DNA from 4 places in the Pelotomaculum isophthalicicum JI genome. Region 2 is predicted to be linked to each of the others. Evidence: riboswitches for the same ligand, from Rfam matches in the RefSeq annotation. Region 2 holds a riboswitch; each other region holds the start of a gene.
What was found. Region 2 has a riboswitch for molybdenum cofactor ahead of L7E55_RS13880 (ABC transporter substrate-binding protein). Riboswitches for the same ligand answer to the same signal wherever they lie in the genome.
Positions count from the first base shown of each region.

Region 1: it holds a riboswitch for molybdenum cofactor, as region 2 does, so the genes downstream of both, L7E55_RS14385 (hypothetical protein) here and L7E55_RS13880 (ABC transporter substrate-binding protein) in region 2, are expected to answer to the same signal.
Region 3: it holds a riboswitch for molybdenum cofactor, as region 2 does, so the genes downstream of both, L7E55_RS14365 (fibronectin type III domain-containing protein) here and L7E55_RS13880 (ABC transporter substrate-binding protein) in region 2, are expected to answer to the same signal.
Region 4: it holds a riboswitch for molybdenum cofactor, as region 2 does, so the genes downstream of both, L7E55_RS10060 (heterodisulfide reductase-related iron-sulfur binding cluster) here and L7E55_RS13880 (ABC transporter substrate-binding protein) in region 2, are expected to answer to the same signal.

Region 1 covers NZ_JAKOAV010000033.1:19,962-27,930, reverse strand. Annotated here, with positions in the region: gene L7E55_RS14420 (putative Ig domain-containing protein) at 1-723, shown strand, start outside; gene L7E55_RS14415 (enoyl-CoA hydratase/isomerase family protein) at 1,017-1,799, shown strand; gene L7E55_RS14410 (putative sulfate/molybdate transporter) at 1,983-3,146, opposite strand; gene L7E55_RS14405 (hypothetical protein) at 3,328-3,561, shown strand; gene L7E55_RS14400 (amino acid kinase family protein) at 3,578-4,411, shown strand; gene L7E55_RS14395 (LysM peptidoglycan-binding domain-containing protein) at 4,615-5,199, shown strand; gene L7E55_RS14390 (hypothetical protein) at 5,231-5,980, opposite strand; gene L7E55_RS14385 (hypothetical protein) at 6,110-6,430, opposite strand; molybdenum cofactor riboswitch at 6,447-6,566, opposite strand; molybdenum cofactor riboswitch at 6,618-6,739, opposite strand; gene L7E55_RS14380 (S-layer homology domain-containing protein) at 6,810-7,969, opposite strand, start outside.
Region 2 covers NZ_JAKOAV010000030.1:32,462-40,430, reverse strand. Annotated here, with positions in the region: gene L7E55_RS13885 (LSm family protein) at 1-713, opposite strand, end outside; molybdenum cofactor riboswitch at 848-964, shown strand; gene L7E55_RS13880 (ABC transporter substrate-binding protein) at 1,179-2,021, shown strand; gene hypA (hydrogenase nickel incorporation protein HypA) at 2,118-2,531, shown strand; gene L7E55_RS13870 (P-loop NTPase) at 2,501-3,259, shown strand; gene hypF (carbamoyltransferase HypF) at 3,404-5,731, shown strand; gene L7E55_RS13860 (HypC/HybG/HupF family hydrogenase formation chaperone) at 5,722-5,949, shown strand; gene hypD (hydrogenase formation protein HypD) at 5,939-7,072, shown strand; gene hypE (hydrogenase expression/formation protein HypE) at 7,077-7,969, shown strand, end outside.
Region 3 covers NZ_JAKOAV010000033.1:4,291-12,259, reverse strand. Annotated here, with positions in the region: gene L7E55_RS14365 (fibronectin type III domain-containing protein) at 1-1,191, opposite strand, end outside; molybdenum cofactor riboswitch at 1,428-1,547, opposite strand; molybdenum cofactor riboswitch at 1,830-1,947, opposite strand; gene L7E55_RS14360 (Ig-like domain-containing domain) at 2,131-3,048, opposite strand; gene L7E55_RS14355 (energy-coupling factor transporter transmembrane component T family protein) at 3,133-3,957, opposite strand; gene L7E55_RS14350 (energy-coupling factor transporter ATPase) at 3,954-4,814, opposite strand; gene L7E55_RS14345 (energy-coupling factor transporter ATPase) at 4,802-5,635, opposite strand; gene L7E55_RS14340 (hypothetical protein) at 5,636-6,217, opposite strand; gene L7E55_RS14335 (hypothetical protein) at 6,234-6,671, opposite strand; gene L7E55_RS14330 (hypothetical protein) at 6,690-6,944, opposite strand; gene L7E55_RS14325 (heterodisulfide reductase-related iron-sulfur binding cluster) at 7,005-7,969, opposite strand, start outside.
Region 4 covers NZ_JAKOAV010000017.1:42,251-50,219, reverse strand. Annotated here, with positions in the region: gene L7E55_RS10065 (globin-coupled sensor protein) at 1-271, opposite strand, end outside; gene L7E55_RS10060 (heterodisulfide reductase-related iron-sulfur binding cluster) at 424-2,250, opposite strand; molybdenum cofactor riboswitch at 2,488-2,603, opposite strand; gene L7E55_RS10055 (YebC/PmpR family DNA-binding transcriptional regulator) at 2,934-3,680, shown strand; gene L7E55_RS10050 (epoxyqueuosine reductase QueH) at 3,732-4,301, shown strand; gene L7E55_RS10045 (DUF2905 domain-containing protein) at 4,360-4,578, shown strand; gene L7E55_RS10040 (SpoIID/LytB domain-containing protein) at 4,673-6,046, shown strand; gene queA (tRNA preQ1(34) S-adenosylmethionine ribosyltransferase-isomerase QueA) at 6,111-7,136, shown strand; gene tgt (tRNA guanosine(34) transglycosylase Tgt) at 7,152-7,969, shown strand, end outside.

The DNA.
Region 1 (7,969 bases), on a different contig from region 2:
TACAAGGTGAAGGTGAACGGACACGGTCTTGATCTAGTTGCTCAAGCGTTGGGAATGACAACTGATCAGCTTAAATCCGACCTGCAGGCCAACAAAAAATTTTCTGATATCGTTGCCGCCCAAGGTATGACGATGGATCAGTTTAAGGAAAATATTAAGGAGTTAATAGCAGGACAGACTCCCACCACTCCCGGCCAAACGGCGCTCAGCATCACGACCGCGGCACTGGCAAACGGCCAAGTGAATAGCGCGTATAATACCGGCATCAGTGCCACTGGCGGTACATCACCTTATAGTTTCAGCTTAACAAGCGGGAGCCTTCCCGCAGGGTTAAGTCTGGCCAGCAACGGAACGATCAGCGGCACTCCAACTACCGCGGGCACCTGGAACTTTACCATAACGGTAACAGACAACGCATCGGTCAGCGTGAGCCAAGCATATAGCCTTACCATCGACCAAACGGCGCTCAACATCACGACCACGGCACTGGCAAACGGCCTGGTGAATAGCGAATATAACGCCGGTATCGGTGTCACCGGCGGTACATCACCGTACAGCTTCAGCTTAACCAGCGGAGGCCTTCCCACGGGGTTAAGTCTGGCTAGCAACGGAACGATCAGCGGCACCCCAACTACCGCGGGCACCTGGAACTTTACGATAACAGTAACAGACAACGCGTCGGTTAGCGTGAGCCAAGCATTTAGCCTTACCATTCAGGCCTAAACCCGGCTCATCGGCAGCAACCGACCAACGGAAAAATATAGCCATAATTTAAACCCCACCTCTTCTATATAAGATAGAGTATTGATGGTGGGGATTTTTATTTTGAACCAATCGGCGTTTATGGGGGCAAAATGCTTGATATTGTTAACTGAAGTTGAAGTTTGCAGTAATGATACTGAAAAAAGCCTTCTTGATAAAAATGTTAAGGATTTACATTAATCTGTATAGGGATATAATTATACTCAAACGGAGTCGGTGTTTATATTAATTTCATGATTAATTGGAGGGATAATATGTTCAGTGAAAACAGTAAACCCGTGGGACTAAAAAAAGTTAACAGCACTGTTATATTGACTATTGATAATCCACCAGTAAACGCCCTAAGCATTGAAACCCTTAATGCTATAGATCAAGCTCTAGACCATATTTTGGCGGAAAGAGAGATTAAGTCCGTAATCATAACCGGGGCAGGTGGCGCTTTTATTGCCGGATTAGATATCAAGATACTTCTTTCATTAGATGAGGTTTCCGCGCGAAATTTTATGCACCGTGGTCAGAGTATAATGCAAAAAATCGCGGATTTACCCATTCCAACCATAGCTGCTATTAACGGTCCGGCGCTTGGCGGGGGAAGCGAGCTGGCATTGGCTTGTGACATTCGCTTAGCCGATATCAACGCTCGCCTCGGATTTCCAGAAATAAACCTTGGTGTTATGCCAGGTTTTGGAGGAACTCAGCGGATATCCCGAATGGTTCCCTTGTGTAATGCGTACGGAATGCTATATACCGGAGAATTAATTACTGCCGGGGAAGCCTGCCGGATAGGGATGATCAATCGGGTGGTCCCCCAAGGGCAGGTTCTGAATGAAGCAATCAAACTAACTGAAAAAATAGCGTCTAAAAGGCAGTTAGGAATACAGGCGATAAAACAGGCTGTTAAACTTGGCAAACAGCTTTCTTTACGTGATGGTTTAGCTGTCGAAGCGGAATTATTGGGTAAATTATGTAAGGGTGAAGATGTCAAGGAAGGTGTTAAAGCTTTTTTTGAAAAACGCTCACCTGTTTTTCATGATTAATAATTGAATGTGGCAGCACTGGGGGGGGAACGATGCCCATGTGACTTTATTTCCGCTTCTCCCCCTTTGTTATATAACCAGGCGCCTTAAACGGCCTCTGCAACTTTCTCAAGATTACTCGCAGATGAAGCCAATTCTTCTTTATCCGATATACCAATTGTGTTGTGCACTGTTACTGAAACCCTATACCTTAAACACCTTTCTCTTAAACAGTTCTTGTATTATTATTCCCGCTATGAAGCCGGCGCCCATATTCCAAATGGCAAATCCGGCTGTTGCCAACAACGTATAATAATCACTCTTTTCCCTGCCCACATCACGGGCTGAAGCAGCCAGCTCCAAGCCGGCGAAAAATAAAATTACACCCAGTACGCTCAAAGGAAAAATTTTAAATATTAACAATACCGAACTGCTGAAACATAGTCCTGTTATCAATAAAAAAACACCCACGATTATCAAAGCCCCGCCGGTCCGGGCGCCGAAACGAACGTGTCCGGCCATGCCCCCGGCCCCGTGGCACATGGGGATACCCCCAAATAACGGGGAAATGAGGTTTAGAATCCCCTGGGAAACAGCAATTTTCTTTTCGGTGACAGGCCGTTCAGGAAACAACCTGTTATTTTCAGCTGTTATGGCAATAACAGCGTTACCGAGGGTTAACGGCGCCTGGGGAATGCCCAAAATGAGCGTGCCCTTTACGAAGTCAGTCCATGTGATTTGTCCTAATACAAAGTGGGGCAGTTGGAAATCAAAATGGATACCGGACAATTCCTTAAAAAGCTCAGGATTCCTTACCAGAGCGGCAATTAATCCAAAGATGATTAAGACAAACATGGCGGGGATTCGCCTGCCGGCAAGCAGCATAAAAGTAATTGCCAGAGCGATAACAGCCACGATAAAATCGGACTTCATCATTTTGATACCTTCCATGATAAAGGACAGGCCCAAGCCTAAAACGATACCCCTGACAACCGGTTTGGTAACCATTCGGGAGATAATATCAAGAGTCCCCGTCAGTCCCATGGCCAGCCAGAATATACCGGTAAAAATTCCGGCCCCCCAGACCATACCCGGTGTGATGGCGGCCGCCTGGGTGATTGCGGCGCTGCCGATCGCTTTCATGGGTTGAATAGGAATAGGCGTTCGGTAATACAACCCTGAACAAATTAACAGGATGCCGAATGTAACCAACAAACCCAGCGGCTCTATCTTCATTATCATGATATAGCCCATTGCAAAAGGTATAAATGTTCCCAAATCGCCAAAAGCGCCGGCCCACTCATAACGATCAAAGCGATTACGCGGGGTTTTAACTGCCGCAGTATCAGTGCTTTCCGTTTGAGATATTTAAACTCACCCCTCGCAATGTTTTTTTACCTGCATCTATAATTCAATTCGACAGCACAAACCATAATTCCTATTTAATAAAAATGACTTCATTTTGATTACAAAATGTTTCCCCGGTAAAAAATTGCAATATTCTTCATATTTTGATAAGATAATCACCAAAATAGTGGAGGTGAATAATATGGCAGGTGCAAAAATTTTTGTTCGTGAGCGGCGCAAAGTAGGAGAAAAAGAGAAACAGCCGCGTTATTTTGTGGTGGCCGTGGCGGGCGTGGATCTAAAGATCAAGGCAAAGCATATCAGGAAAATGGAAATAGAAGAGATCGCCGGCGTCATAGGGGCTGACGTTGTATACCTGAAGGCCGGGAAAGACAACAAGGAAGATGATGACCTCGATGACGACGACAATGAATAAAAAAGAAGGTTAGAATATGGCTCTGATCCGTGAAAAGGATAGTAAAAGGCTGCATGTCAAAAGCAAGCTGATGGGCGAGACCCTCGTGGGCAAGACATTTTTAAAAAGTCTGGAGTACAGGGAACCGTTTAAAATCTTGCCCGACGTGAATGTGCTTAAAATCGGCGGCCAGAGTATTACCGACATGGGGGCTAAATCAGTCCTGCCGATTATAAAAGAGATTGTCGAAAACGCCGGCAAACACAAAATGATCATCGCGACCGGTGGTGGAACCCGCTCCAGGCACGCTTACGCCATCGCCATGGAACTGGGTATGCCAACAGGGATAATATCAAAGCTGGGCCAGAGCATATCCGAGCAAAATGCCCTGATGATAAGCATGCTGCTGCTGCCTCACGGGGGGATCAAGGTCGGACACGACGACATTCCAAAACTGGGCGCCTATTTTAACCAGGGCTGCATTCCGGTGATTCACGGCATGCCGCCGTATGGGTACTGGGAGCACCCGCCGGAGGAAGGCCGCATTCCCAGCAACCGCACCGATGTCGGGACGTTTTTACTTGCTGAGGTGATTGGAGCCAGGCATTGCATTCTGATTAAAGACGTTGACGGTTTGTATGCGAACAATCCGAAAGTAGATCCGGATGCCGAATTCATTCCAAAGATTGGCGCTAAAGAGTTGCTGGACAGGGACCAGGACGACCTGGTCGTGGAAAGGGTTGTGCTGGAGCTGCTCACCCGTTCCCAGAACATGAAACAAATTCAAATTGTCAACGGCCTCAAAGAAGGCAACATCACCAGAGCTTTAAACGGTGAATATGTGGGTACCATCATATACAAAGACAAGTAAACAGAATACATTCTTAGGAACATTCATCGGGGACATCCAAACGTTTAAGAGGTTTGTCCCTTTTTCTTTTTCCGTCAAACCCCGCACAGCTTTGGGTAATTTTTTCACCTTAAAGTAAGGCCGCAGTTTCGTTATAGTAACCTATTTAGAACCCTTGCCATAAAATATTACAACATTTAACAATCCGGCAAGGGGGTTTTATCTTGAATTACACTGTGCAAGCGGGAGAAACCTTATTTCTTATCGCTCAAAAATACGGCGTAACCCTGGACGCCTTGATCGCGGCCAATCCTCAGTTAGCGGACCCGGGCCTTATTTTCCCGGGACAGGTAATCAACATACCGGCGCCGGGTCCGGCGACAAGTCCTTTTCCCGCCGGCGCCGGTAAAGAAATGCCGGGAGCGCCGGGTCGAAAGCCGTTGCATTTCATTTCAATAACCGAAGGCGGCAGGGATGTCCGGGGAGCCTCAAATGTACCCGTAAAACCAAAGTTTACCCTGAGATTTGATAAGAATGTTGTAAACAGCAAGGTCTGGGAGAATAACGTAAAAAGCTTCACTCTCGTCTCTCAACGCAATGAAAATGTTCCTTTAAATGTTACAAAGGTTGATGACACCGTTGATTTTTCCTTAAGACAATATATTTATATCGAACCTGTAAATCCTCTTACTCCAGGCACAACTTACACATTGAGCATTTCACCGGGGCTGATGTCATTGGCCGGCGAAACTCTCGGCCAGAGCACTTCCGGCCAAGCTGTGACGATAACATTCAGGACCGCGGGTTAGACCGCGCCGCTTGGCGGAATATATCAGCATATTAATATTTTCTTAACTGCTCTTTGGTACATGTTTGCCACAGGGCGTCTATTTTCTCTTCCGCGCCGGCGGGGAATACAAACAGTACAAACTTGCCTTCCAGCAAAACAGGCTTTACCGTCTTCCCCAGCCTGACCGTCTCATCATTATTCAGCGCCGCCCCATCAAGAACTCTCACCACGTCAACACAGGTTTGGGAGATGATGTCGCGGACGCTGATCACGCCGCTTGCATTTTTTATTTTAAGTTTACCCCTCAAGCGGCCGTCGTTGCCGCTCAGGCGCAGTCCCGCCCCGGCCAGCGCCCCGATCACGCCTTGGCCGTCGCCGCCGTGCTCAGACAGGTGTATCCCAAGCTGTTGGGCAAGATTATAAGCTTCCTGTTTGCTTACAACGGTTTCCTTGGCTTTGCGGCCAAAATCGATCAGGAGCCCGGGCTTGCTTAACCGTTCAGGCACGGCAACGCACAGGCCGGGGTCCGATCCTTCAGCGCTTTCCTGAGACAAAAAATCTGAAGCGAAATCGATTAGAACATCAAGATAAGGTTCAGCTATTTCGGCTTCAAAACACATTGAACTATTGTGGGATGTGTACGGGATGTCAGGGTGTACAAGCAACTGGTGCCGGGTCACCCCGTAGCTCTTTCCCCACCCCAGTTCTTCCATGGTCTCCGATATTTTAGCCGCCAGTTCTCCTGTTCCCCAGTCGCTGTCGATATTGTCGGTGTCGTCAATACACACAATTATTCGCACTTTACCGAAAAACCTCCCTCTTCCGTTCGTATTATACGAATACGCTGCAATCATTGCATATTATCAAAAGTCATTCTAATTAATACTTATATGTTTTAATTCATTCGACATGTAAATAATTATTAAGTGTCAGAGCATAACCGGAAAGTTCTTGAAACAACTGAATCCGGGGCGCGTCCACCTGCGGTAGCGGCAGTTGTAGCAGGTCAGCACGCCTTCCAGGTAGATTTCCTCTTCAACATCATCCTTGTAAAACGAACAGGATGTGGCGAAAACCACGGTCGCGTTAATGCTGTTGTCTCCTGGAAAACATTTTGCCCCACCCGTTTCCTCCATGCTTTTTGATAACACTTCCCTTGTATCCATGATAGTAAACTCTTCACCCCTTTTTGAATTATTTATCTCAACCCCGCTAAAAAGCAATGCCGGGCAAGCTTTGCGAAAATACAAAGTTTGCCCGGCACAGCAGCCAGGTCAAAACTCTCCTTCTCGCAATGGAAGGTATACTGGTTTCCCGGTACGCCCTGCCGGCCGAAAACCATGGCTCAAAAGCTTTAGGTCTTTAGGCTCGGAGAGTAGTATAAAGAATTCCTGAGTAAAAATAAAAGCTTTGCCCGCTGTAAAAAAGGACAAAGCTTTCTTTCTAAAAACTCCTCCTTTCCGCACCGGGAGGTACGGGGGTTTCCCATCCGTACCCTAACGGCTTGGCTACCGTACCTTGTTTGCTTAGGTATGCCAAGCTCGGAGATTCTTTCACACAATATACTTATTCAACACCAACAAACAATTTCCTGCCAGTTTGCAATTTTTTTTATCAATATCGTTCTGCTTATCTGGGCAGCTTGAGGGCGTTCATGATCACTGTGGCCGCCTCGGCCCTGGTAGCCTGGCCCTGCGGCAGGAAGGTATTGCCAGGATACCCGCTAATCACGCCGTTTCGTACCGCCACGGCCACATCCCCGGTGGCCCAGGGAGAAATGTCCGCGCTGTCCGCGAAGGATGTTCCCTGGGAATATAGCGTGGTAAGCCTGGCGGCCTTGACGATCATCGCGGCCATCTGCTCGCGGGTGATTAGGTCGTCCGGCCCGAAGGTATCTTCGTCGTAACCGCCAGCAATCCCGTGGGACACTGCCGTGGCGATGTTGTCTTTGGCCCAGTGATTCCTTGTATCGCTGAAAATTTTGCCGCTTTGGGGCGCCAGGTTGAACGCTTTTACCAGCATGGTGGCGAATTCCGCCCTGGTAATGGTGGCATCGGGCTTAAAGCTGCCGTCGGGGTAGCCGCTGGTCACCTTCAATTCCACCAGTTTCTTGATGCTTGCTTCCGCCCAGTTGCCGGCGGTATCGCTGAAGGTTCCCGGACTGGACGCCTTCGCCACGGCAAACACGGCGAACTTGGCAAAGTGGTTCACCTGCGCGGAGATATCTGAGCCTGCCACGGCGCCGCCGAGGTTGACCCACTTGCCAGCCGCCTCATCGTAGGCGAAAATAGCCGGGCTTTCACCCGCGTCAACCACTGCCGGGTTGAAGCCGAGGGTCAGGGTGACATTCTTGGCAAAGGTGTAAGCGGATTTCCCCCCCACCGTGCACTCGAATACGTCACCGGCCTTTTTGGCATCCGCAGGAGCCGCCGGGGGCGTGTCCGCCTTGCGCACGCTAACTGCCACAGGATCGGCGCCGTTAAGCGCGTTGGCGGGGATCACCACCTTGGCATCACCACCCAAGCCCACCGTCCCGCCGCCCGCCGGGTTAACCATGGCCGAGCCGGTGGTGGAATTGGCGGGGGCGGGCGCCGGTTTACCGGAAGCGGTGGTAAAATCCACTTCCTGCTGCACGCCCGCCGACATGCCGTTGTTGCTGGTCAGGGCCGGGCCGACGATAATCTTGTAAGAACTGGACGGCTGCAAAGGAAACTGGGGCGCCACAAAGAGGTAGTTTCTATTTTTGTCCGAAGGAGTGCCGTCGCCCGCCCGGCTGACTTTGATGCCGA
Region 2 (7,969 bases):
TAGAAATCCATAGGTGGCATATGGGTCTCCTGAGCTATTTCGGATACCATGCCTGGTGGCTTCACCGGTGCTCCCGCGTCTCCTGGAGATCCCACTAAACCAATAAACTGCTGACCCGGGCAGGCGAAGCCGCCTAGTGTGCCGCACTGTGAACCGCCGAATTGGAAGGGTCCGCATGCGAATGTGAATGGTCTGCAAGGTTGCCCGAACTGGAAGGGTCCGCATGCGAATGTGAATGGTCTGCAGCCGAATTGGAAAGGTCCGCAAGGCTGCCCGAACTGAAATGGGCCGCAGAGGAATATCGGGCATCCACCGCCAGTTGAGGGGGGACCGGGAACGTATCTACCCGGACAGGCAAATGAAAACGAACAGAGATCCGGTGGCCTGCAGATATAACTCTGACTGCAGGTGAAAGCCGGAAAGCCGGTACAGGCAATTTCTGCTTGTGGATCGCTTCCCTGTTGCCCCATGGGATCATTATAGCTATCCCGAAACTTTTGTGCCAATACCTCCATATTTTCTTCGGTCAGAGAACGTTTTACCGGTTCCCAGATAATTTGGACTCTATCAACAGGGATGGTCCCAACGCCACTATCGGTTTCAAGACGTACACATTTCTGGTCGGTTGCTATTACAGTGCCATTAAGTATTCTTCCGTTGGATAGTTCAAGAACAATTTTTTTGCCTTTATTGGCTTGAAGTCTCTCTAACAATTTTGAATTCACTCCTTTCCATGGATATTTCATCCTACAATGTATGTTTATGTTGCGATGATTTAATTTGTTAATATGTATTAACAGTTTGTAGCAGGAATCTGGCAATAATGGGCGAATTAACTTATTTGTTTTTAAAAAAATATCTCCGAGCCAGACAACCTAAGCCCAAGTATGGGTGCCTGGCCGTCAGGGCGCGTTTGGAAACGAATGCACCTCCCATTGTGGAAAGGAGAAGAGGGCTCTATTTATTTCCGCTTTGTTCCTTCAACATGGGACAAAGTTTTATTTTTTTAAAATCATGGTTTTTACGCTCGTATGTTGTGTAGAATGGTCAAGCTTTTTTTCGAATTTGAGTGAAGGGAGGGCGGAATATCGCAGTCGCGGAATAAACCTTAGCAAAATTAATAATTAAAAGGGGAGATTTGTGTGAAGACAAAAAAATTTGTTGCTCCGTTGCTGGTAATGCTTTTAATTTTTGTTTTGGGTGTATTGCAGGGATGCGGCAGCCAACCGGCACAACAACAAGCCGCGCAGGTTCAAAATAAAGATATGATTTTAGCCACCACAACCAGCACTCAGGATACCGGGCTGCTTGACACGTTAGTTCCGGTGTTCGAGCAGAAAACCGGGTATAAGGTAAAGACTATTGCTGTCGGAACCGGACAGGCTCTGACTATGGGTGAAAAAGGGGAAGCAGATGTTCTTCTGGTCCACGCGCCGAAAGATGAAGTGAAACTTGTTGACAGTGGTGTGGGTATAAACTACAAACTGGTCATGCACAACGACTTTATCATCGTCGGTCCCGCCGGCGACCCGGCAGGCATTAAAGGAAGCAATGCCGTCGATGCATTCAAAAAAATAGCCGGTACAAAGAGCATCTTTGTATCCCGCGGCGATGATTCGGGAACCAACAAGAAAGAAAAAGAAATTTGGACTAGCACCGGAATTAAGCCGGAAGGCAGCTGGTATCAGCAGAGCGGCACAGGTATGGGCGCGACTTTAAACATCGCCAATGAGAAACAGGGGTATACCTTGACTGACAGAGGAACTTACCTGGCGCAACAAAAGAATCTCAAACTGGATATACTGGCGCAGGGCGACAAGTCGCTCCTGAATATTTACCATGTAATGCAGGTCAATCCGGAGAAATTCAGCAAGGTTAATAAAGACGGCGCTAAGGCGTTTGTTGATTTTATGATTAATCCGGATACCCAAAAACTAATCGGGGAGTTTGGCAAAGATAAATACGGTGAGCCGTTGTTCTTCCCTGACGCGGGGAAAAATGAACAGGATCTGGGCAAGTAATAGTTTTTTTGGGAAAAAGGGCTGTATCCTTTACGGATACAGCCCTACAGGTTATAATATGATTTAACGTAAACGCAATTACAAGGGTGTGTTAAAGTGCATGAATGGGCGCTGGCGGAATCAATAGTATTTACTGTTAATGAAGAGGCTGATAAAGAAAGGCTTAAAGATATAACCATGGTCAAAGTCAAAGTGGGTGAATTGCAGCAGATAGATCTGGATATATTTAAGTTTGCCCTGGAAAATGTCCTGCCATTGTCCAGCATACCGCTGGATATGAACAGGATAGATATTGAAATAGATGAGAGTACTTTAAAATGCAAAGTTTGCCGGAATGAGTGGAATTTTCGGGAGGCCGCCGGCAAGTTGCCGGAAGAGGAATCGGAGGCAATCCACTTTATCCCGGAAGTTGCGCATATTTATATAAGGTGCCCCCGCTGCGGCAGTCCTGATTTTGAAATTGCCAAGGGGCGCGGGGTTTGGATAGATTATATCAAAGGGGAGAGGTAATGGACCCCAGGCTAAACATCATCGATAAAAGGTTTGAAAATGTCCAAAGAATAATTGCCGTATCAGGAGGCAAGGGGGGTATCGGCAAGAGCTTGACTGCTTCCACCCTGGCGTTGATCTTAACAAAACAGGGTTTTCGGACCGGCCTGCTGGATTTGGATTTCTGCGGGCCTTCCGACCATGTGATCCTGGGCATTGAAGGAGTTTTTCCGGAAGAGGACAAAGGAATTATCCCGCCGGAAGTTCTAGGCGTCAGGTTTATGTCGATCACTTATTTTGCCGGCTATAATCCTGTCCCATTGCGGGGTGGCGAGGTTTCCAACGCGATTATTGAAATGCTCGCGATAACCAGGTGGAATGAATTGGATTTTTTAATAATCGACATGCCGCCCGGTACTGGTGATCCGGCCCTGGACATTATTCGTTTGATTAAAAGAGTAGAGTTTCTTGTTGTCACCACCCAGTCGCGGGTAGCCTTGGCAGTGGCGAAAAAAGAGCTGCAGGTATTAAAAGAGCTTGGGGTCCCTGTCGCCGGTGTGCTTGAAAACATGCGGCGAAAAGAACACTCTACCGTAAAGGAAGAGTTGAGTAGCTGCAAGGTTCCCTTTCTCGGCTCAATATTGTTTGATGATAACCTCGAAGATGCTCTTGGAGACCCGCGTGAATTGCTAAAAACGGATTTTGCCGCTAAGTTGGAAAGAATAGTGAAAGCTGACTTGATCCAATAAATATTGAACCGAGCTGAACATCATTAATAATCCTAAAAGTATAAGTTTGCTCAATATGGCATGGCGCTTACTTTACTAGCGCAACATACTATCTTATTGTTTGGGAAATTATGCTTTTCGGGTAGATTTGGAGGATTGGCGGCAGTGACACGACAGGTTCAACCGGGTGGCAAGACCGTTTCACGCTACCGTATCGTGATCAAAGGCGTTGTGCAAGGGGTGGGTTTCCGCCCCTTTGTTTATAACCTCGCGCAAGTCTGGGGGGTCAAAGGCAGCGTGTTAAATTCCAGCCGGGGAGTGGTGATCGAGGCGGAGGCTGAAGAAAACAACGTCGCCGGTTTCTTAAGTGAATTAAAAAACAACCCGCCTCAACTTTCCAGAATCAGCGACTACCAGTTAAGCAAGATGCCGCCGGCCGGCTATACTTCTTTTGTTATTTTAGCCAGCGACCCGGGTGATGAAAAAGAAGCGCTAGTACCTCCGGATGTGGCCATATGCGCGGATTGCGCCAAAGAGATTATTGACAGGAAAGACCGGCATTATCAGTATCCATTTACCAACTGTACAAATTGCGGCCCGCGCTTTACTATTATTAATGAGATCCCCTATGACCGGCCGAAAACTTCCATGGCTTCTTTCTGTATGTGCGACCAGTGCGCCCGGGAGTATCATGACCCGGCGGACCGAAGGTTTCACGCGCAGCCGACAGCCTGCCCGGTTTGCGGGCCGCATGTGGAAGTGCTTGACAGTGCCGGGAGAAATGTGGCCGGGAAGGAAAACTGGCTGGAAACCTGCTGGAACATCTTGCAAGATGGAAAAATTCTTGCTTTAAAGGGACTCGGCGGCTATCACCTGACCTGTGACGCGAAGAACAAAGAGGCTGTGAAGGCTTTGCGCCGGCGCAAAGGGAGGGACGCCAAGCCTTTTGCCGTGATGTGCCGGGACCTGGAGACCGTTCAAAAGTACTGCGTGGCCGGGGAAAAGGAGAAAGAATTATTAATTTCCCCCCTGGCGCCGATCATCATATTAAGAAAACACTTGCAGACAAGGCTGAATGAGGGCTTGCCGGAAGAACTCGCGCCCGGTTTAAAAACCTTGGGAGTAATGTTGCCGTACACGCCTTTGCACCTGCTCTTGTTTAGCGGGCCTTTAGATATGCTGGTAATGACCAGCGGGAATTACAGCAACCTGCCCCTGGTTAAAGATAACAGCCGGGCGGCGGGCGAACTTGGCGGCATCGCTGATTACTTCCTCCAGCACAACAGGGAAATAGTCAACCGCTGCGATGATTCCCTGATCCAGGTTGTTGACGGGGAACCCCATATCTACCGCCGCTCCCGGGGCTATGTCCCGCATCCTGTGCTGGTGCCCCGCGGGGAGGATGAGCCGGTCATTCTGGGGATCGGCGGGGAGATGAAGAACAACTTTTGCCTGCTCAAGAAAAATCAGGCCTTTATGAGCCAGTATATTGGGGAGATTGACAGTCTGGAAGGAGAGGAAAATCTTTTAACCAGCTTTTTCAATTTGCGAAAGTTAACTGACGCGATCCCCGAAGTTGTGGCGTATGACGCTCATCCGGGCTACGCTTCCGCCAGGGTGGCCCGCCAAATTCCGGCGCGGGCTTATTTTGAGGTGCAGCACCACCATGCCCATCTGGCCAGTTGCCTGGCTGAAAACGGCCTGGGTAACGAAGAAGTGATCGGGGCGATTCTTGACGGTACCGGCTACGGTACGGACGGCAACCTGTGGGGGTTTGAGATTCTAACCGGGAACTATGATGATTTTCAACGCCGGTTTCACTTGGCCTATGTCCCCCTGCCCGGCGGCGAAGCGGCCATCCGCCAGCCTTGGCGCACGGCGGTGGCTTACCTGCTGGCTTTTCTGGGCGAAGAAGGGAAAAGATCCGCCGGTTTAATTTTTCCGGAGAAGAATCTTGATGTTATTGAAAGAATGGTGGCCGGCGGGTTTAATTCACCGCTATCCTCGGGTTGCGGCCGGCTTTTTGACGCCGTATCCGCCCTTTTGGGCATATGCCGGGAAAACACCTATGAGGGACAGGCGGCCGTGGAGTTGGGGGAAGCCATTCAGGAAACAGCGGGTAATGATGATATGCAAACTTACCCTTACGAAACAAGAGAAGGAATAATTTGGCCGGGTCAGATGCTGGCGGCGATAATAGATGATAAAATGGCCGGAGTGCCGGTGCAGTCGATATCCGCCAGGTTTCACCGGACCCTGGTGAGTATGGTCGGTGAGGCGGTTGAGCGGGTATCCGGCGCTACCGGCATAAAAAAGGTAGCTTTGAGCGGCGGAACGTGGCAAAATCAGTATCTGTTCCGGACCGCGAAACAATATTTCAGCGCTCGCGGGTTTGAAGTGTTGTATCACCGGCAGGTGCCGGCCAATGACGGCGGAATAGCCTTAGGGCAAGCCATGATTGCGCACTGGAGGTGGCGGAAAAGATGTGTTTAGGCATACCGGGCAAAGTGGTGGAAGTAAATCAGGCGGAGAGTTGGGCGGTGGTGGAGAGCTTTGGCGTGCGTAAGAAAGTGGGTATCGCTTTAATTGACGAGGACCTCGTTCCGGGGGATTATCTGATGGTGCACGCGGGCTACGCGATTGGGAAAATCGACATGGAGGATGCTCGAGTCTCCCTGGAGCTATGGGAGGAGATATTGCATGCTCAATAAACTGCGCGACCCGGAGCTGGGCAAAAGAATTCTGTCCAAGCTGGTTCCCCTGGCCCGGGAAGCCGCCCGCCTGTTGGGACGGCCGGCTATATTTATGGAGGTTTGCGGCACGCATACCATGGCGATTGCCAGGAGCGGTTTGAGAAGCTTGCTGGCCGGCAGCCTGGAACTGAGAAGCGGGCCGGGCTGTCCGGTTTGTGTCACTGATCAGGGAGACATAGACAAAGTTATCGCCCTTGCCGCCGCCAGACATGACCTGGTTATCGGCACTTTCGGGGACATGCTGCGGGTGCCGGGGACAAACTCCTCACTTGAACAGGAGCGGGCTCGCGGCGCGCGGGTGGAAATATTTTATTCGCCGGCGGAGGCGGTGACCTTTGCCGCCGGACATCCCCGGGATGAAGTGGTTTTCCTGGGGGTCGGCTTCGAAACTACCGCGCCCGCCGTCGCGTTAAGCGTTGCCGCGGCTAGAAGCCGGGATCTGAAAAACTACTCGGTCTTATCGTTTCACAAAACGGTTCCCACTGTTCTGGAAATTTTGCTGAGTGATCCGGAATTAAAAATTGACGGGTTGATTCTGCCGGGGCATGTTTGTACGGTAACGGGGAGAAAGGCCTTCGATTTTGTCTCAACCAAGTTTAATGTGCCGGCTGTTGTTGCCGGATTTGAGCCGGTCGACCTGATGGAGGCGGCTTATTTGTTGCTGAAGCAGATCGTGAGCGGCCGGGCTGAAACTGTCAACGGCTACCCGCGCTTGGTCCGGGAAGAAGGGAATAATAAAGCGAAAGAAATCATGAAAGAATATTTTAAGCCGGTAGATGTTCAGTGGCGCGGTTTCGGCATGGTTCCGCAAAGCGGTCTGGCGCTGCAAGAAAGGTTTTCTTTATATGACGCGGCCGTAAAGTTCCCGGTTGAAGTTTCAGAATCCCCGCCGCCCAGGGGCTGTGCCTGCGGCGATGTCCTGAAGGGGAAAATAGTCTCGTCCGACTGCCCGTTATTCGCCAGGAAATGCACTCCTTTACAGCCGGTGGGTCCTTGCATGGTTTCCACAGAAGGAGCGTGCGCCGCTTATTATCAATACGAGTGGTCCAAGACGGGGTCTAGAGGAAATATAGGGGGGTGAGGAAATGGCTGAAGAAAAAGACAAGGACATCGTTTTGCTGTCCCACGGAGACGGGGGACTGCTTACCCATCAACTCTTGCAGGATTTTTTCTTACGGTATTTCAAAAATGACTTGCTCGACAGTTTAACTGACGCGGCTGTTTTTTCCTCGGAGCCGGGACGGATGGCGATCAGCACCGACGCGTTTGTGGTGGATCCGGTCTTTTTCCCGGGCGGCGACATCGGCAAGCTGGCTGTTTGCGGCACAATTAACGATTTGGCGGTAAGCGGGGCGCAACCGCTTTACCTGACTGCATCTTTTGTTATTGAAGAAGGTTTTCCATTCGCCGATTTGGAGAAAATAATCGCCTCCATGGCGAACACCTGCCGTGTAGCCGGCGTGCAAATAATCGCCGGAGACACTAAAGTCGTGGGCCGTGGTCAGGCGGACAAGGTATATATTACGACTACCGGAGTTGGTTACTTGCTGCCCGGGGCTAACTTGGGCTACCAGCGACTGGAGCCCGGCGACAAGGTGCTGGTTAACGGCTGCCTGGGCAATCACGGCCTAGCTATTTTACTGCAGCGGGAGGCGCTTGGCCTGGACAGCCAGATTATCAGCGACTGCGCCCCTCTAAGCATTATGACTACAGAAATTCTTAAAAGGTTTAAAGGGATTAAGCTGATGCGCGATTTAACCAGGGGGGGCCTGGCGACCAACGCGAAAGAAATTGCCATGTCTTCCGGAGTGGATTTCTGGCTGGATGAAGCAGCCTTGCCGGTGGAGGACAGTGTTAAAGGGATTACGGAACTACTGGGGCTGGATCCCCTCTACCTGGCTAACGAGGGTAAGTTTCTCATAGTCGTGGCGGCGGAAGAGGCAGGTGAGCTCTTGAGATATCTGAGAGAAGATTGGTC
Region 3 (7,969 bases), on a different contig from region 2:
ATATGCACTATTATCCGAAGTGTCCCCGGCCACGAATGAGAAAGGAGCGGTACCGGTGATGTCACTTACATTAAGTTTCGTAAAGCCCGTCCACTGGTTGGTGGAATAGTAGACGTCATACGCTTCGGTTGCGCTAGAATTGGTGATGCCGCTGGCGTTCCAGTGCACTGTCAGCGTGGTGCTGGTTGGAGTATCAACCGTGGGCCTGTTGTCCAACCAGGCGGGGAGGTCGTTGCTAAGTGAGCTGAAACTGAGCTGGTTGTTGGTTATTTGGGCATGGGTCCAGGAATTGCCGCTTATGTCAGTGACAGGCGGCACGTCCAGGGTATAGCTGTGGGTGCCGGCGGAATAATCCCGGTTATAGCAGGTATTGGTATTGCCCTGGACCGTCTCGGGGAAGAAGAAGAAGGTGTTCGCGGTATTGGCAAATGGCTTGTAATTCTCGGCACCTGAAACGGCGTAGGCATCGATAGTGTCGTCATAGACAACTGCCGTACCGCCTTTTTTATAGTTTGCCACCAGGCCGTTGGGATCACTTAAACTTAATAAGGTGGCGGCAGTGGTGGAGTTGACGGGCCGGTCAAAAATGACGCCCACGTTGGGCTCATAAGGCACGTTTGAGGTGCCCACAGTGTAGGTGACAACTGGCGCAACACTATCACTGAAAGCATTGTCATTTGCAGGAGTGACGTTTAAAGGAGTCCTGAAAGTGAAGGTGAAGTCGCTCCTGTTCCGGTAGTTGCCCAGGGTCAAAAGATTGTCGTCAGCAACGGTAGCCGCTTTGATCGTCACGTCGTAAAGCTCGTTGAAAGCCAGCGCGTTATCAAAGGTCAGGGTTACGGTCGTCCCCTTGTTGAGGTTGCTGTCGCTAATACCGCTGCAGCCGCTTCCCGAATTCTTGGAGTAACTGAACGACGGGTTAGAGCTGTCATATTGCCTTGTAACTATAAACTGGCTCGAATCAAATTCATTGGTGTTAACTGATTGCTTACTGAAGAAGATCTTTAAGGTTTTGGTGCTTTGCGTGTAACTGTAGCCGTTGCAGTTAAACGCCTTGTTGCCCGCGCCGCTGCCGTTGCCGTTGTAGTTCAGGGCGAAAGCACCCGGGGCAAATGAAGCGAACAGCATAGTCGCTCCCACCAACAGGGAGACTATTTTGGCGCTCTTTTTGAAAAACCTGCTTTTAAACATGAACTTTTCCCTCCTAAAAATATTTTTTTTCAATCGGTTACCCTTTTATTGCCTTTGTTTTACCTTTTTCCTCATCACTTCCGGCAACGTATTTGTGACAACAAATTCGCCTTCGGCAACCTTAGGGCATATAGCGCTACGGCCCTAATACCATCGCTAATGTATGTCCAAAGGTCACTTATATAAAAATGATGCCGGGCAAGCTTTGCGAAAAACAAAGTTCGCCCGGCATCATAAGCCAGATCAAAAACTCTCCTTTTCGCAATGGAAGGCACGTTAGTTTCCCGGCGCACCCTGCAGGCCCAAAAACCATGGTTATACGCTTTAGGTTAATTGACTCGGAAAGAAATATTTAAGTTTAAAAATACAAATTATTTAATTTAATGAATAATTAAGTCATATTAACAGATAAATCCTTAGTATTGAACATATTTTATCTGCAATGTCTTAATCTGTAAATAAGTATTAGGTCTTAAATTAATATGGACAATAGTCCCGCTTTTTGAAATATAATCCTATATTACCATAACAAATCGCTCTCTTATTTATGCCTAAACCCACTTTATCCACACATCACGAAAAGAATAATTTCAATTAAAAATAAAAGCTTTGTCCGGTTAATAAAAAAGACAAAGCTTTCTTCTTAAAAAACCTATCCTTTCCATACCGGGAGGCTTAACCGTTTCCAGTTAAACCCTGAAGGTCTGCCGCCATAGCCGTAGCCACAGGCGGTTAGACTCGGATAAAATTATTAAATTTTCGTCCCTAGCGGTGGTAAATTAATCTTCATTTACCACTATGATAATCAATATGGTTTATTTTATCATACAACTGATGAGAAATATGTCATTCCATGTCGACGAAAAATCTTTTGCAAAAAAATTGCAAAAGATTTTTAGATTAAGACAAACTATTGCTATCTTAGAGTCGGTGTTACAATTAACTCCTTTTTTTCTTCTTGACAAACAATTCCACCACTATCCAGCCGGCGATTAAAACGACGGTCAGGATAGTCAGCAAATTGGTGTAATCCAGTCCCATACCGGCTTGCGCGGGGCTCTCCGGCTTTCCTGTCTGCCCGGATGCCGCGCTTTCCCCGCTTGTATTCCCGGCAACTTGCTGCTGCCCGGCTGCCGCCGCTCCCGGCGACTTGTTTTCCTGACCGGTATTTGCCTCATTGCCGCCGGCGTTGGCCTGGAGCTGCGCGGTCTCACTGTTTGCTTGTGCGGCGTTCTTTTCGCCCGGCAGGGCAGGCTGGGAATCAGGCGAAGCCGGCTGCTGGGTGGCGGCTGTGGTTTGTGCCGCAGGCTGCGTAACAGGTTTCGTTACCGCCTGTGATATCGCCTGTCCCTGGGTCTTGAAGGAAATGTTTAACCCCTGGCCGGACGTGGTCCCTCCGAGGACGGAAACGCCATTTTTCGCTTTCAGGTCCGGCGACACTTTTAAAGTATATGATGTTCCAGGACTTAAAGGGCTGGACGGCTGGACGAATACGTTGTTTCTCTGGGAAAAATCGATGCTGTCATCCACTTTGGTCACGCTAACGGGGATGTTCTCACCGTTTTCGGAGAACAGGCTGAAGCAATTCTGGTTAATCCCCCAGATGGTGCTGTTGACCACGTTCTTGTCGAACTCCAGCTTGAATTTCGGTTCCGTGGGTACGTCGGCGGCGTCCTGCACATTGCCGCCGCCGTCAACTAGTGTAATTGAAACAAAACTTAACGGCTTTTGACCGGGTATTCCTGGGGAAGATGATTTTTCCCCTCCCTGGGCGGCAAAAGCGGCGGAGGCAAAGAATAAAAACAACAGCAATAAGACGGCTGACTTCACAAAAAGGTTTTTTCTGCCGGCAAACACGGATTATCATCCTTTCTTTCCTCTAAGGTAAGGGGACACACCTCAATTATAGGTATTCTTTTACTGACGAGGAATGTCCCCTAATTAGATCAATACAACTGACAGCACGAAGGCCAGGGAAACAAACCCTATCGCCAGTCTGTCTTTTCCCTTAAAACGCAGGCTGCCGGTTCTGATCCGGCTGGAGCCGCCGGTGTAGCACCTGCTTTCCATGGCGACGGCCAGGTCGTTGGCCCGCTGCAGTGACGCCGCCAGCAGCGGGATCAGGACGGCTGTATAGCTTTTCAGCCTGGTGATAATTTTAGGTGAGTTAAACTGCGCGCCGCGGGACCTCTGGGCGCGCGTTATGGTCTCCGCTTCTTCGATGATGGTCGGAATAAATCTCAAGGCGGTGCTGATAAGCATGGAAAACTGGCTCACGGGTATCCTCAGATAGCGCAGTGGCGAGAGCAGGGACTCGATCCCGGAGGCCAGCTTCAGCGGCGACGTGGTCATAGTCAGCAGGGAGGAAGCCAGGTACAGGATCAGCAGGCGAAAGATCGTGGACGTGCCCAGGGCGATGCCCTCTCTGGTCACACTAACGCCGCCCAGGTGAAAAACCGGCTCGCCAGATGTGAGAATTGCCTGGAAGATAAACGAAAACAGAAACAAGTACCTCAGCTTGCGCAAGCCGCGCAGAATACGGGCTATTTTTACCTGCGACAATAAAATGACCGCTATGATGATGGAGATATTGAGCAGGATCACGTACCACTTGAAATTCATCAATACTGAAAAGATGACGACAAAGCAGCCGATGATCTTGGTCCTGGGGTCAAGCTGGTGGATGACCGAATTGCCCAGGACGAACTGGCCCAGCTTCAGACCTCTCGCTTGTTTTTTTTGTTTCGTTTGTTTCATTTGTTTCATTTGTTTTTTTCCTCAAGGAGTTTTGCTATTTCCAGCTCCGCCTCCGCCAGGGTGACGATTCCGGGGTTTACGTTTTGGCCGCGTCCGGCTAGTGTATAAATTAATTGGAGGTAGTCCGGCAGCATGACGCCGGGCAGGTTCTGGAAACCTTTTTGGCGCAGGACTTCTTCCGTGTCGCCGTAAGCGGCTAATCTCCCTTTTTCCAAAACAGCGACGCGGCCGGCAACCAGGATTATTTCCCTGATGCTGTGAGAAACCATCACTATGGTGATGTGGTCTTCCCGCTGCAGTTTTTTGATCAGCTCCAAGATCATCTCCCGGCCCGAATGATCAAGGCCGGCGGTCGGTTCGTCCAATACCAGGATCTCCGGCCGCATGGCCAGCACGCCCGCTATAGCCACGCGCCTGCGCAGGCCGCCGCTGAGACTGATGGGCGACAGTCCCGCCACTGTGCCCGGTTCCAGGCCGACTTTTTCCAACGCTTCCATTGTTCTGCGCTCAATATCCGCGGAGCCAAGCCCCAGGTTCCTGGGTCCGTAGGACACGTCTTCGAAGACGGTGGCCTCGAAGATCTGCTGCTCAGGGTACTGGAAAACCAGGCCGACCTTTTTCCATAATTCATTCCTGTGTTTTTTGTCGGATGTTTCCCGCCCGCAAACGGTCACTTCCCCGCTGGTTGGGCTGAGCAGTCCGTTAAAGTGCTGGATCAGCGTTGATTTGCCGGAACCGTTCGCTCCCACAACGCCCAGGAACTCGCCCTGGTTTACGGAAAGGGTGATGTCATCCAGGGCTTTTTTTTCGTAAGGAGTGCCGGGCAAGTAGGTATGGGTTAGGTTTTTCACATCTATAATTGACATATATATTCCACCATCTGCCGCATGCTGATGATTTTTTTATCGATTGCGTGGCCGCGTTTTCTCAGGCCGTTGGCCAACTGGACGATTTCGGGCGGTTTTAAACCCGTATTTATGAGGTTTTCTTCTGATGTAAAAACCTCCCACGGCGCTCCTTCGAGGCAAACGGCGCCTTCATTGAGCACAATCAGGCGCTGTGCATGGACGACGTCTTCCATGTTGTGCGAGATCAGGATGATCGTGATGCCGTGCTTTTCGTTCAGTTCTTTTAAGTTCACAATGAGTTCTTCCCTGCCGCGCGGGTCGAGCATGGACGTGGGTTCGTCCAGGACCAGGCAGGCCGGCCGCATGGCCAGGGCTGACGCTATGGTTACTTTTTGTTTCTGGCCGCCGGAAAGCAAGTGCGGGGCGTGATGGCGCAGTTCCGCCAGGCCGACGGACCGCAGCGCCCAGTCGATGCGCTCTTTTACTTCCGCGGGCGGGAGTCTCAGGTTCTCCGGGCCAAAGGCGACATCCTCCTCCACGATGGAACTGATAATCTGGTTGTCGGGGTTTTGAAAGACCATCCCCACCTGGCGCCTGATTTCGTTAAGAGAACTCCTGTCCGCCGTGTCCAGTCCGTTTACATACACCTTGCCCGCCGTGGGTTGAATCAGGCCGTTGATGAGACGGGCGAGGGTGGTTTTCCCGGACCCGTTCATCCCGATCAGCCCGACGTACTCGCCCTGCCGGATGGCCAGGTTTATGTTTTTGAGGGCGCGTTTTTTATCCGAATGGCCGGTGTCGTATTCTTTTGTGACGTCGATCAGTTCAATAATGTTCATTCACTCCCAGGTGGATAATCTTGGCCTCAGCCGCTTGATCAATACCGCGGCGATCAGTCCGCCCGCGGCGCCGAACAAAACATGGGAAGCCGAGGCGAACCCCAGACCCAGGGCGATAAATCCCATCGGCATCTTAAGCAATATTCCCAGAACGAGGTTCGCAACTAATTTCGACAGGCTGGTCAATGTGCCGCAGATGGCGCCGACGAAAGGGTTTTCGAGCTTGTTGTAAAATACCGGGGCGAGAAAGTCGATTAATAACCCCGGAACGAAGTATTTGAAAAATACAAACACTCCTTCTTTCCCCAGCCCCAACAGCACGGCAAGCGCACCTGAAACAATGCCCATGATTATTCCCGCTCCGAACTTGGGGATCAGCCCCTTGCCCAGAACCAGGATCCCCATCCAATATATGCTGGTATGTCCTGGCAGGTGCAGCGGCAGCCTGGTTATGTCCTTGGTGATCGAGATAAGTGTCCCGAACATGGTCAGTCTGAGCACATCGGCCAGTCCGAGCCTGAAAATGAATTTTTCCGCTACCGGCGCTTTTTCCTCCTGGTATTTCTTTGCTGTATCCTCCACCGCAGTTACCTCTTTATCAATTTATTTTGTTGATTTCACTGACATCCTCGACAAGGAAACGTTGATAGTCATTTTTCCGGCACAAGTTAACGGTTCCATGATCCGTAAAGTACAAGAGATAGTCCCTGGTAATCTCGTTCTTATTTGCCTGGAAAACAGATTTGTTGTCCACGCCTTTAACCTCGATTTGATTGAACTCGCCGATGCCCGCCGCTCCCATGGCATACAGCAGGCTCAGACCTTTAGCATCCTTGTCGCCGGGGGACTCCTGATCTTTTAGCGTTTTTAGCACATCGACACCCATGAGAGCGACAAGGTTGTTGTTCTCCTGCATCTTGATCACCGTGGCGGATTTTAGCCCCCGCTCTTTTGAAAGGTTCTCCAACAGGTAGGAACCGGCTACGGCTAAAATAATCAGAACGATGCTGATTATAATTTTTTTATTTAACGACATAACATTACCTCGTTTAGTCTATATAGAATTATTAATTGTCGAGAGTATCACCGGGAAGTTCTTAAAACAGCTGAATCCGGGGCGCGTCCACCTGCGGTAGCGGCAGTTGTAGCAGGTCAGCACGCCTTCCAGGTAGATTTCCTCCTCATTGTCATCCTTGTAAAGCGGGCAGGCTGTGGCAAGCACCATGGTCGCGCGCACATCCTCCCGGCTGCTGTCGTCCCCGAGAAAGCATTTTGTCCCACCCGTTTCCTTCACATATTTTATCAACACTTCTTTTGCCTCCATATAAGTTAAACCTTTCACCCCTTTACAAATTATTCATATCAACAGTTAGAGGCTCATTTCCAGAATTTCAGCTATATCCAGGGTTTTGATACTGTTATTAACGCCTTTAACCTTGATTTGTTCAGAAAGAGTGGCCAAGCAATACGGACAGGTCGTGCAGACCACCTCGGCTCCGGTCGAAAGGGCTTCCCCGGCCCTGTTTTGGCCGATCAAGTTTTCGGGCCCGCTTTTCATCCAAAACCTGCCTCCCCCCGCGCCGCAGCAAAAAGATTTTTCCCTGGAACGGGGCATTTCGGCCAGGCGGACGCCCGGTATGGACTTCAGAATTTCCCGCGGCTCATTATAAAGATTATTGTAACGGCCCAGGTAGCATGAATCGTGACAGGTAATTATTTTGCCGATACTTTTGCCTGGCTTGATCCTGCCTTCGTGCAGCAGGCCGGCTAAAAAAACGGAGTGCGGGATGACTTTATATCTCCCGCCGAACTGGGGATATTCGTTTTTCAAAGTGTTAAAGCAGTGGGTACAGGCAGTTAAAATATTCTTTACATTTAACTTGTTGAAAAGCGATACATTCTTTTGCGCGATCCTTTGGAACAGGTGCTCATTTCCCATCCGGCGGGCCGTCTCGCCGCAGCACCATTCTTCACGTCCGAGCACGGCGAAACTGACGCCTGCTTTCTTCAATATATTAACAAACGCGGCGGCTGCTCTCCCGGCCGTCTCATCGAACGAACCGGCGCAGCCCACAAAATAAAGGTACTGCGCGTCGGGTTTTTCGGCCAGGGTTGGCATCTCCAATTCTTTTGCCAGGTCATATCCGGTTTCGCGGCTGACACCCCAGGGGTTGCCGTAATTTTCCATGCCGGCAATGGCTTGCTTGATTTTCCCAGGCACGTTCTTCCCCGACGAGACAATATAACGGCGCAGGTCGAACAGCCTGGAGGTATGCTCGATCGAGATCGGGCAGGTTTCCATGCACCCCCCGCAGGTGGCGCAGCTCCAAATAA
Region 4 (7,969 bases), on a different contig from region 2:
AAAGCCGTTGCTTCACGTAATCTTCATTAATAGTGTCCGAGGCTAAACTAATAAAATACTTTCTTTGAGTTTCTTTTAAACGATTAACAGTACTTTTGGCTTCTATTAAGTTTCTTAACTCAGGATATTTCAGAATATGATTATAGAATGCATCTACAACCCGATCAGCTTCTTTGATAAAAATATCCTTAAATTTACCCATTAGCGCTAAATCTTCGGTAGTTATATTTAAAAAGTCTATCTGATCATTACGGGAAATATTATTTACCATTATATGCCACCACCTCCCAAAACGTTAAATTGGCTATATATTCGATAAAAATATTTATTTTCCTTTAAAGAATCAGACCTAATCAACCAAGCTTTCCAAGAAATTATATCAAGCGAACAGACTCACCTGGAAAATACTAAATGTGGGGTTGATTAGTCGGAAAGGGCTGAGAGCAATAATTCTGCTATATCCAGAACCATAATGTCACCTGGTTCCTGCCGCTCTGTTTTTTCCTTAAAAATAGTACGACAATAGGGGCAGGCGGTAATAACCATTGAAGCCTCTGTAGCCAAGGCCTCTTTAACTCGATTAACACTTATCGGGTTTTCTCTTTCCGACCTGGTCCAGAAACGTCCGCCGCCGGCACCGCAGCAAAATGATCCCTTTTTGTTCCTGGGCATTTCTATTAAACGCACGCCAGGTACTGATCTCAATACATACCTGGGCTGCTCATAAATATCATTAAATCGCCCCAGATAACAAGCATCATGATAGTTAACGGCAGTATTCCGCGGGTGGGTAATCTGGAGTCTGCCCTGCCGCAGAAGGTCGGCCAAAAAAGCCGCGTGTGAAATGATGTCATAATTCCCGCCAAATTGAGGATATTCATTTTTAAAGGTATTAAAGCAGTGGGGACAGAAGGTAATAATCTTATTGATACCGTACTTCGCCCAACTGGAAATATTCCCCTGGGCTATTTTTTGAAAAAGAGGTTCATTACCCATCCTTCTGGCCGTTTCACCGCAACACCGCTCTTCCTTTCCGAGAATTGCGAAGTCCACTTTGGCTGATTGCAGTATTTTGGCAAAAGCCGCAGCCGCTTTTTGGGTTGGTTTGTCAAAAGTTCCCTGACAGCCGACAAAAAACAAATAATCGGCATCGGGCTTTTCAGAAATGCTTGGAATCCCTAATTCACCGGCCCAAATATAGTCGTGACCGGGTTTTCGTGGTTTACCGTAAGGATTATCCGATTGCTCAAGATTATTAAAAAACTCTTTCATGGCAGGGGGGATATGTTTTCCCTCCGATACGATACCGCGTCGCATATCAATAATTTTGGAGAGATGGTCAATAGATACGGGGCAAGCTTCGTTACACCCGCCACAGGTAGTGCAACTCCAAATAAAATCATAGTGGAAAAGGTCGCCTGCCATTTTTATTGAAGGTTTGTTTTTTAAAAGCTCAGAACCCTCTTCTTCCAGATATGTGCGGATAAAACCGTTTAGTCTTTTGGGCTTTAACCATTCTTTACTACGTTCCGACGGGCACTCCCGATGGCAGCGCCCGCAAAGCACACAGCTAAAGGTATCAAGCAACTGCTTCCAGGTAAAATCATCAACTGTGTTTACACCGCGTACTTGTTTACTTGTTTCCGCCAGTGAAGCCGGCTGAAGGGATCCTTTCGTACGCAAAGAACGCCAATAGATATTAAAAGGGGCAAAGACAAGGTGAAGATGTTTAGAGTTTGGAATAATAAATAGAAGAGAAAAAATCGTTAAATAGTGAAACCACCAACTTATTTCCATGAGAATGAGCAAGGCAGGCGCGCCAAGGAAAGAAAGCCTGTCAGAAAAAGCAACAACCAGCCAGGCGCCAGGCAATGCTCTTTCCATTAATATGGAATGAATGGATAAGTAAAGGAGTTCGCTAAGGAAAATGAAAAAAATTAAAATAGGAATAGCATAATTCCTAAATGAACTATGAAACCAGTTTTGTTTAAAAAGTTTTAAAAATAAGCGGCGAAAAGTAAAACCAATAATCCCTATTGATACCAATAAAATAAAAAGATCTCTTAAAAACAAGAACCATGGATGCTCCAAGAATGTTATTTCCGCTTTAAAAAGAACTATGGCCGCCATGTCCAAACTGCTAAATATTAAAACAATAAAACCCCACATGATAAAACCGTGGAAAATGCCGGAAAGAGGATATTCCGCAATCTTTTTTTGCAGGAAAACAGCCTGACAGAAATATTGCAACCTTTCCAGACGGTGATTACTACAATTTTCCGGTTTTCCCAAGCGAATATAACAAATACGCCTATATATTTGGAAGAAAAAATAACTAGAGGAAATAATTAATAAAGAAAAAAATATTATTACGCGCATATTAACCTCGACACACGACAATTTGTGTTTAAAAAATCATATAAAAAGGCAATTTCCGTCTGGAAACTGCCTTAACTTCTAGCAATTCTTTCATGTCTTTTAATAAAAGACTCAGAAAGAAAATCTCCTTTCCAGACGGGAGGCACAGATGTTTCCATTTGCACCCAGTGGTTAAAAGCCATAGCTCTCGCTTTAGGTGTTTTAACTCGGAGCGCGTTATTAAATTTATTAACTAAATATATTAATAACGTTTACCGTTTAAGTCAACTTGGTTTAATCAAGTTGAGTAAAATTTATCGCAGACAATTTACTGTATTCCAAATTTACTGTATTCCAATGGCATGAACGAAGTCACGGCGATTTCTTCGCGGGTTTTGATTATAACACCCGGTATTTCACAGGTGCTTGGTATTATAAAACATATCGTTTGCGTGAGGATAATCTATATGCTAAAATATTTTGGGAATAGTTAAGCGCTTTGCGCTTTTTTAGTTTAAACATATTCATACTAGTTATATAACGCATTGTATGCCTGTCATGAAGGGGGAGTTTTGATGTCCGGACATTCTAAGTGGGCTACTATCAAACGCAAAAAAGCTAAAGTAGATGCTCAACGGGGTAAACTGTTTACACGCTTGGCCAGAGAAATTATGGTTGCCGCGAGACGAGGGGGTAAAGACCCGGATGGCAATATGCAACTTAAAACCGCTATTCAAAGAGCCAAGGAAGCAAATATCCCGAATGAGAATATTATGCGCGCTATACAAAAGGGAGCGGGTGAACTAGGCGGTGAAAATTATGAGGAGTTTAACTATGAAGGTTATGGACCCGGCGGAGTTGCGGTAATGATTGAGATAATGACCGATAACCGTAACCGTACGGCAAGTGAAATAAGATATCTGTTTTCAAGAAACGGCGGCAGTCTGGGTGAATCCGGATGTGTCGCCTGGATGTTCCAGGAAAAAGGATTGATTGTGGTTGAGAAAGCAAACTGCAAATATAGCGAAGATGATTTGATGTTGTTGAGTATTGAAACGGGCGCGGAGGATTTTAAGGTAAGTGATGATGAATCCTATGAGATTACAACTGAGCCCGGTGACATGATGACGGTAAAAGAATCCCTGGAAAAGTCCGGTGTCGAGATAGCCTATGCGGAGGTTACTAAGCTTCCATTAAACACTGTCAAACTGGAAGGACAAGAAGCGGAACAGATGGTAAAATTAATAGATGCGCTTGAGGAACACGATGACGTGCAAAATGTTTATACTAACTTCGAGACGGATATGTTGGCGGATATGTAGAAAACAACTAAATGAACTGGAGCAGGAGACAAGACGTTTGGAGGTTTTATAATGAAAATATTGTTGCATATTTGCTGCGGTCCTTGCTCAATATACCCTGTTCAGCAATTGAGAGAAACAGGAATGGATATTTACGGGTATTTCTATAATCCAAACATTCACCCATATACCGAATTTGAAAGGCGCAAGGAAACTCTGGAGAAGTATGCCGCGGATATAGGCCTCAATGTTATTTTTGATAATAATTATCAACTGGAGGAATTCTTACAAGGTATTGTCCATAGAGAGTCAAAACGTTGCCAGTTTTGTTATTCAATGCGCCTAAGCCAAGCGGCCAGGGTGGCTAGAAAAGGAGAGTTTGACTACTTTAGCACAACTTTGCTGGTAAGTCCTTACCAGAAACACGATTTGATCAGGGAAACCGGTGAAGCGATAGGGGATAGATATGGGGTCCCGTTTTACTACGCCGATTTTAGAAATGGCTACCGTGAGGCTGTTGGTTTATCAAAGAAACTGGGTATGTACAGGCAGCAATATTGCGGCTGCATATATAGTGAAAAAGAACGTTATTGCCGCGGCGCTAAGACGTCCGGCGGGAAAAAAGCTAACTTGGGTATATAATTGCCATACATCTGACAGTCTGATGGCTGGATCATGTATTTAGAGGTGGGTGCATGATATGTTAGAATCATTCGGCAAGATGATCCTTCTCTTAGGTCTGTTTCTGATTATAATTGGCGGGCTGCTCCTGATCGGTGGCAAATTGTTCGGACTGGGGCACCTGCCTGGGGATATATTCGTTCAGAAGCAAAACTTTAGCTTTTATTTTCCCGTGGTAACTTGTGTTGTTCTAAGTATTCTGCTTACGATAATTGTTAACTTGTTCATGCGCCGGTAGATATAATTCATATATTTTCAGTTGTTAAAGGATATTGGCAATTTTTATCGAATTTACTTAATGAGTTAATATTTAAGTATCGGGAGAAGAAAAGGTGAAATTAAAAGTAACGACAAGGCAGTTCCCGGTTTTTCTGTCGGTTATTTTCTCGCTTTTGCTTCCGGTTGTAGCGGAGGGGGCGCAGAAGTCTGAAACGGTGCGGGTGGCTCTTGAAAGACAAGCTAAATCTTTGAGCTTTATAGCAAATGGTGATTATCAATTAATTGATTTATCAAATAATAAGGTAATAACTAAAATAGGACGCAAGGAAAGCTGGCAAGTGGATTTACAGGCCGGTCAAATAATGTTCCAGAGTTCCGGAAAAAAATTCGGGCCTTTTAGCGGACCAGTCGTGGTTCAAGAAAATAATACGCGTATTAGTGTTATTGCTGCGAACAAAAATGTTGTGGAAAGAATATCGATGAATGATCTAGTGGCGTTGAATGCCTCGGAGGAATCTGTAAACCTTGGTGAAAACACCAGTCTATATGTTAGAAACGACCGGGCTCAGAAGGAATTGGCCTCAAGCAGCGGATTAAACTTGATTTCATTGCTGGAGGGAGCGGAATACAAGCGCTACCGCGGCAATATTGAATTCCGTGTGGAAAGTGGCGGTCTTGTGGCAATAAATGAATTGAACATTGAGGATTACCTGCGTGGAGTGGTCCCGGCGGAAATGCCGTCTTCCTGGCCGGCTGAAGCGCTGAAAGCCCAGGCTGTCGTGGCGCGCAACTATGCCCTCCAGAAAGTTGAAGCTACCAGCGGCTCCAGCTATAATTTGACAAATGACCAGTTCAGTCAAGTCTATTCAGGCTATGACGCGGAGGTATCCGCCACCGACAAAGCAATTGAGGAAACCCGCGGGGTGGTTATGCTCAACCGGGGCAACTTAATTTCCGCTTTTTTCCACTCGAGCAGCGGCGGTTATACCGAGAATAGCGAGGATGTCTGGTATAATGCCTTGCCGTATATAAAATACAAGGTAGACCCGTATGATAAGAACAATTTGCATTATAACTGGCAGGTCAATTATACAGCTGCTCAGTTGTTGGAAGTGTTCAAGAGCGCCGGTTATAAATTCAAGAATATTACCGGTATTGATACGGCCTATACCGCTTCCGGCGCCAGGGTGAAAAAACTGACGGTTAGCGGTGTGGGAACCGACGGCAAGCCTTTGCGGGCTGAGATTGCGAACGCGGACAACGTAAGAATTGCTCTTGGCCTGAAAAGCGCTTTATTTACTTTGAAAAAAGTGTACGATAAGGATAAAAATCTTACCGGAGTGAATATAACCGGCAGCGGTTGGGGGCATGGTTTGGGTCTATCACAATGGGGAGCCAACGGTATGGCCAAACAAGGTTATAAGTACCAGGATATTTTGAAATACTATTATTCGGAAATTAATATTGTTGAGAATTACGGCAAGTAATAAGTTCTATTTGCAGTCGATGGAATTACGCTTTTCGCGATAATGAGGAGTTGAACAGCGACGGGTGAATTTGACTGATTTTGATTATTTCCTCCCTGAGGAGATGATTGCCCAGGAACCGGTAAGCCGGAGGGACTCTTCCAAGTTAATGGTCCTGCATCTTGACAATGCGCCTCTGGAGCACCGCCGGTTTACGGATTTGGTTGATTATCTCAGGCCGGGAGATACTCTGGTTATAAATGAGACAAAAGTTATACCCGCCCGCCTCTTTGGCATAAAAGATACCACCGGAGCGAGGGTGGAAGTGCTGATCTTAAAACAACTGGAAAAGAACCGTTGGGAGGCGCTGGTGCGTCCGGGAAAAAGGCTGTCGGCAGGCACGAAGATTATATTCGGTGACGGTCTGCTGGAAGCTCTGGTTTTGGACCACACAGATTTCGGTGGCCGGGTGCTGGAGTTCAGTTATAACGGTCTTTTCGAAGAAATCCTGGATCGGGTTGGTACGATGCCAATTCCCCCATATATTAAAAAGCCGCTATCAGATAAGCAACGTTATCAAACAATTTACGCCCGTCAGGCGGGGTCGGCGGCGGCTCCCACTGCCGGGCTTCATTTTTCACGGGAGCTGCTGGAACGGATTTTGAATATGGGTGTGATAATCGTTCCCGTGTTGCTGCATGTGGGGTTAGGTACCTTCCGCCCTGTGCAGGTGAATGATATCCGGGAGCATCATATGCACGCGGAGTATTATGAGATCTCAGAAGAGGCAGCCAGTGCCATTAACGAAACTAAGCGAAGGAAAGGACGATTGGTTGCCGTTGGCACCACTACGACCCGTTGTCTGGAAAGCGCTGCCGGTGAAAATGGCAAGATTTGCCCAGGCTCAGGCTGGACTGATATTTTTATATACCCGGGATATCGTTTTAAACTAGTGGAAAGTCTGGTCACCAATTTTCATTTGCCTAAGTCCACTCTGCTGATGATGGTATCCGCCCTCGCCGGAAAAGATAAGATAATGGCGGCATATAACGAGGCTGTACGGTTAAAATACCGGTTTTTTAGTTTCGGCGACGCGATGTTAATAATATAAAACCGGAGGAACTGAATGGCCATCAGTTTTACCGTCACAAACAAACTTAAAAATGGACGTGCCCGTCTCGGGTTGCTGCATACTCCGCATGGAACGGTTGAAACTCCTGTTTTTATGCCCGTAGGCACCCAGGCTACAGTAAAGACCATGACCCCCGAGGAAGTCTGGAATGTGGGAGGCAGGCTAATCTTAAGCAACACTTATCACCTTTATCTGCGGCCCGGACAGGAGCTGGTGCGTGAGTCAGGCGGGCTGCACCGGTTTATGAACTGGTCCGGCCCTATTCTTACCGACAGTGGCGGTTTTCAGGTTTTTAGTCTGGGTCCGCTGCGCAAAGTATCTGAGGAAGGAGTCACTTTTCGTTCCCATATTGACGGTTCCGAGCACTTTTTCAGTCCTGAAAAAGCTATGGAAATACAAATGGCTCTAGGTTCGGACATTGCCATGGCTTTTGACGAGTGTGCCCCGTACCCGTGCAGTTATGAATATGCGCTGGAAGCCCTCGATCGTACCAGCCGCTGGGCTGAACGCTGCCTGGCCGTGCATCGGCTGGAGGAGCAAGGAGTATTCGGGATAGTACAAGGCGGGGTGTTTCCGGATTTGCGTAAAAAAAGCGCCAGCGAGATAGTCAGTCTCAATTTTTCAGGTTATGCCATCGGTGGTTTGAGTGTCGGTGAGCCAAAAGAATTGATGTATGAGATGCTGGATTATACCGTTCCATTTTTGCCGGAAGAAAAGCCGCGCTACCTGATGGGTGTCGGCTCGCCTGATTGCCTTGTGGAAGGTGTGCTGAGAGGAATTGATATGTTTGACTGTGTTCTGCCAACCAGGCT